One region of the Brevibacillus sp. MER 51 genome, then DNA from elsewhere that is predicted to be linked to it. Evidence: a T-box and tRNA genes for the amino acid it is inferred to sense, from the RefSeq annotation. Region 1 holds a T-box; the other holds one or more tRNA genes.
The links. A T-box is a leader RNA that pairs with one kind of tRNA and senses whether it is charged. The one in region 1 lies ahead of leuS (leucine--tRNA ligase), so its partner is inferred to be a tRNA-Leu.

Region 1 (2,378 bases):
CGTTAACCGGGTTGATCGCATACGCTCCGGTAAATACTCCTGTCTTTTCTTTCGCCAGATCAGTACGCTCCAGATCGCTCTTGCGTTTCGCTTGATCCAGGTACGCGTCCACTGCTTCTTTTTGAGCTGGTACGGTAATTTGCTCAACCAGCTTGTGCTCAGGAGCCAGTACCGCATAAGTTGCTCCGTAGAGAGTGTCTGGACGAGTCGTAAAGACGGTAAAGGTTTCGTCATGACCTTCGATACCAAAGGTTACTTCTGCCCCTTCAGAACGACCGATCCAGTTGCGTTGCATTTCCTTGATGCTCTCTGGCCAATCCAGTTCATCCAGGTCAGCGAGCAGTCTTTCCGCATATGCAGTAATTTTCAGGACCCATTGCTTCATTGGGCGGCGTTCTACTGGGTGTCCGCCACGCTCACTTTTTCCGTCAATGACTTCTTCGTTTGCCAAAACCGTTCCCAAAGCAGGGCACCAGTTTACAGCTACTTCGTCAATATAAGCCAAGCCGTGCTCATACAGCTTCGTAAAAATCCACTGTGTCCACTTGTAGTAGTTCGGATCGGTCGTATTGATTTCGCGATCCCAGTCGTAGGAAAATCCGAGCGACTTAATTTGGCGGCGGAAGGTGTTAATATTGTGCTCGGTGAATTCCGCCGGATCGTTTCCTGTATCGAGCGCGTATTGCTCCGCTGGCAAACCAAACGCATCCCAGCCCATTGGATGGAGAACGTTATATCCTTGCATCCGCTTCATGCGGGACAAAATATCAGTAGCCGTATAGCCCTCTGGATGTCCTACGTGCAGGCCAGCTCCAGATGGATACGGGAACATGTCGAGTGCGTAAAACTTTTTCTTGCCTTCATCCTCGGAGGTTTTGAAGGTCTTGTTCTGCTCCCAATATTGCTGCCACTTCTTTTCGACATTTTGATGACTGAATACCATGGTAAAGCACTCCCATCTTAAAATAGGTGAAAATAAGAAAACCTCTATCGAGGATTGCTCAAGGTTGAGCGATCGCGTATGAGCGGAATGTTTTCCGTAATATCGGGAAGAAACCCAAAGAATAATATACTTTCCGATATTATAAAAAAACCTCACATCCCAGATCGCTCTTGCGAAAGGGACGAGAGGTTGTTTACATTCCCGCGGTACCACCCAGATTGGCAAATGACAAGCATTCACCCACTTGTTTCATCCGTATCGGGGATAAGCCGCTCACCCTTACACAATCATGGCGTAAATGACCTTGGGGGCAAGTGCTGGGAGGTGAGTTCAGATAGATTCGGGTTGACTTGCACCATCCGTCAACTCTCTGTGAGTGCTCGAATCCTATACCTACTATTCCTCTTAAACGCGTCGAAATCTGTAGTTATAACGCCATTATAGTCAATCCGAACCAATCATGTCAAACTTTTCGGCTTGCGGGCTGAGAAAAATAGGCGCTCACTCGCTTCTTGTGGCGGCATATCCGAGTAATCAGCAGTGATGACGATGTCTGTGAAGCCGGCATCTGTCAGCCAGCGCATCAGTTGGACAGGCTGATAAGCCCGTTGCCAATGCTCTTCTTCCATCCGCTCGTACAATCCGTTTGGCTGACGAATGAAAAACGTTAACTGATGCTCTACCTCCAAACGCAGTGGGTCGCAAAAACATTGCCAAATGTACGAAACTTCATCTTCTACATGTGTGAACGTCTCGTCTCCGAAAATGTGCAGCATCTTGTACGGACTGTGCACATCAAACAGAAAGCTCCCACCAGGCGCGAGATGAGCGAAAACGCGCTTGAACGTTTCCTGCACATCCGCTTCCTCTGTAAGATAGCTCAATGAATCACACAAGGAGATGACCGCATCCGCTTCCGGCAAGGACAGCTCCCGCATATCCTGCTCCACCCACGCTACATCCACTTGCTCCTGCCTCATTTTGTCATAGGCAATCGCAAGCATTTCTGTAGAGAGATCCACTCCAGTAACGCGGTATCCCCGCTTGGCGAGTGGGATCGCAATCGTGCCCGTCCCACAGCCAAGATCAATGACCCGCACAGGCTTCTCTCCCTTTGCCCAATGACGCTCGACCCAGTCGAGCCACTGGTCATAAGGAGTATCCGCCATCAGCCTGTCATATACAGCGGCCATGTGTGCGTATGCCATCTGACCTTACCCTTGCTCGCTGAAGGAAACTTCCTCTGCGTCCTTCCACAGGCGCTCCAGATTGTAAAACTCGCGATCTTCGCGATGGAAAACATGAATGACGATATCGCCCAGATCAACCAGTACCCAGCGACCTTCATCCGCTCCCTCGATACCGCGGACGTCAAAGCCGTTTTTGTGGGCTTGGTCACGGATTTCGCGAACAATTGCCTGTACTTGACGCTCGT
Region 2 (2,378 bases), on a different contig from region 1:
GCTCGCTATCTGGTTGAGGATGTAGATCATGACATGCAGACTTGGGCACTAGATATGGGAGAGTGGCTTCGTTCTCAGGAATTCCCCTTCTCCTCCATTTTGCGCACATATCAATTGTACCGGAATGTATTCTGGCGGGTTCTCCAACCAGAATTACAGAGATGGTCCCTCTCTTCACAAGAAATGCACTATTTGGAAAGCCAACTGGGTAAGGCCATGGATGAAAGTGTCTTCTGGGCTGTCTATCACTTTGAACAAATGATGAATAAAGAGCTCGTCCAGAAGGAAGAAACGATCTCCTATTTGCATAACGACAAACTGACCATGCTCGGAAAAATTGCCGCCAATATGGCTCATGAGCTGCGCAATCCATTGTGCGCCATTGAAGGGTTCCTAAAGCTGATCGGCGAGTCTACACGGGAACAGGCCCAGCTTCAGACGTATATCCAAGTCGTCATGCATGAGTTTGAGAATTTACATCGGCAACTGACCGGATTCCTCAGCTTTTCCAAAAAACCAATTCTCGATGAAATTTTTAAAACCGTTCAAGTAGAAGAACTGCTTGAAGAAGTAGAGATGCTGATTACCCCTCGCCTCGTGGGAGAAAACATACGTTTTGAAAAACAAATCCACCCCTGCTTACTCGCATGTTATGAAGAAGGCTTGAAGCAAGTTGTCGTCAATCTATTAAACAATGCCATTGACGCCGTGCAAAATCGCACAGACAAGTATATTCATGTCATTTCCACTTCTTCTGATGGATGGCTCTATTTGAGTGTGGAAAACAACGGCGAAAGGATTCCACCCGAGATCGTCGAGAATCTTTTCCAACCATTCTTTACGACTAAACAAAATGGGACGGGTATTGGCTTGTCCATCTGCAAAAATATTATCGAAAAGCATCAGGGCACGATCCATTGTGATTCCAATGAAAAACGCACACGCTTTATCGTTTCTCTGCCGATTGCAAATGCCCAGGAAGTTGGTCCGCGAATGGAAGCTCTCTAGGTCGCTCTTTTTTGAACCACGCAAAAAAGCCCCCTGACAATGCAGGAGGCAAGGCAAGAGATCCGTTACCAACTTCATCGGTAAGCGATCTTAGTTTTACTGTACACGAAAACATATGTTGCTACCATAGAAAACGTCAGACAGCTTTCGACAAACTTTTATACCTGTATTGAACAAAGGCTTATCTATTCAACTGTTGGATAAGCCTTCATACTTTTGCCTCAAGTAAAAATAGGCCTGCTTTCCTAGACGCAAAAAAACAGAGAACCTATTGGCTCTCTGCTTTATGTATGGAGCGGGTGATGGGAATCGAACCCACGCGACCAGCTTGGAAGGCTGGAGTTCTACCATTGAACTACACCCGCATCAAAATAGATGCTGGTGCCGAGGACCGGACTTGAACCGGTACGGGAGAAACTCCCGACAGATTTTAAGTCTGTTGCGTCTGCCCATTCCGCCACCCCGGCAAACCTGTAAAACGTGGGCAAATCATGGTCGGGAAGACAGGATTCGAACCTGCGACCCCTTGGTCCCAAGCCAAGTACTCTACCAAGCTGAGCTACTTCCCGACAAATTATCATCTTCACTTTTGTAGTAAAGAAGCGTGCCCTGAGAGATTCGAACTCCCGACCTTTTGATTCGTAGTCAAACGCTCTATCCAGCTGAGCTAAGGGCACATGTTATGGAGCGGACGAAGGGTCTCGAACCCTCGACCTTCGCCTTGGCAAGGCGACGCTCTACCAATTGAGCTACGTCCGCATTATAAGAAGAAGTTGATTGGTGCGGTCGAGAGGACTTGAACCTCCACGGTGTTGCCACCACTAGAACCTGAATCTAGCGCGTCTGCCAATTCCGCCACGACCGCATTTTCCCATCCAAGTAGTCAGAGGTGTTAACAAGCTGACTTTCACTTTTCGGGTTTATGAAAACTGGTGAGCCATGAAGGACTCGAACCTTCGACCCTCTGATTAAAAGTCAGATGCTCTACCAACTGAGCTAATGGCTCATGAAAAATGGTGGGGAGAGACGGATTCGAACCGCCGAACCCGGAGGGAGCAGATTTACAGTCTGCCGTGTTTAGCCACTTCACTATCTCCCCAATTTCATGGTGCCGGCAATAGGACTTGAACCCACAACCCCCTGATTACAAGTCAGGTGCTCTACCAATTGAGCTATACCGGCATATCTTTAATTATGGCATATCTTTCATGAAAAATCAACGTTTTTTTATTCCGTTAAACCTTTTTCATGTTCATGAACTATGCCATCTCATTAAGAAAGATGGCGGAGCTGACGGGACTCGAACCCGCGACCTCCGGTGTGACAGACCGGCGTGAACTCCAACTTCACCACAGCTCCATATTTGGTTG

Region 2: it has a tRNA-Leu gene. The T-box ahead of leuS (leucine--tRNA ligase) is inferred to sense a tRNA for this amino acid. The anticodon was not compared.

Annotation. Positions count from the first base shown of each region.
Region 1 is NZ_JAMAUS010000002.1:92,196-94,573, forward strand. Features, by position in the region: gene leuS (leucine--tRNA ligase) at 1-943, opposite strand, end outside; T-box leader at 1,118-1,362, opposite strand; gene M3630_RS04590 (class I SAM-dependent DNA methyltransferase) at 1,402-2,151, opposite strand; gene rsfS (ribosome silencing factor) at 2,158-2,378, opposite strand, start outside.
Region 2 is NZ_JAMAUS010000013.1:755-3,132, reverse strand. Features, by position in the region: gene M3630_RS23540 (sensor histidine kinase) at 1-1,008, shown strand, start outside; tRNA gene M3630_RS23535 (tRNA-Gly) at 1,300-1,373, opposite strand; tRNA gene M3630_RS23530 (tRNA-Leu) at 1,388-1,475, opposite strand; tRNA gene M3630_RS23525 (tRNA-Pro) at 1,501-1,577, opposite strand; tRNA gene M3630_RS23520 (tRNA-Arg) at 1,612-1,685, opposite strand; tRNA gene M3630_RS23515 (tRNA-Gly) at 1,692-1,767, opposite strand; tRNA gene M3630_RS23510 (tRNA-Leu) at 1,787-1,873, opposite strand; tRNA gene M3630_RS23505 (tRNA-Lys) at 1,939-2,014, opposite strand; tRNA gene M3630_RS23500 (tRNA-Tyr) at 2,023-2,107, opposite strand; tRNA gene M3630_RS23495 (tRNA-Thr) at 2,115-2,190, opposite strand; tRNA gene M3630_RS23490 (tRNA-Asp) at 2,291-2,367, opposite strand.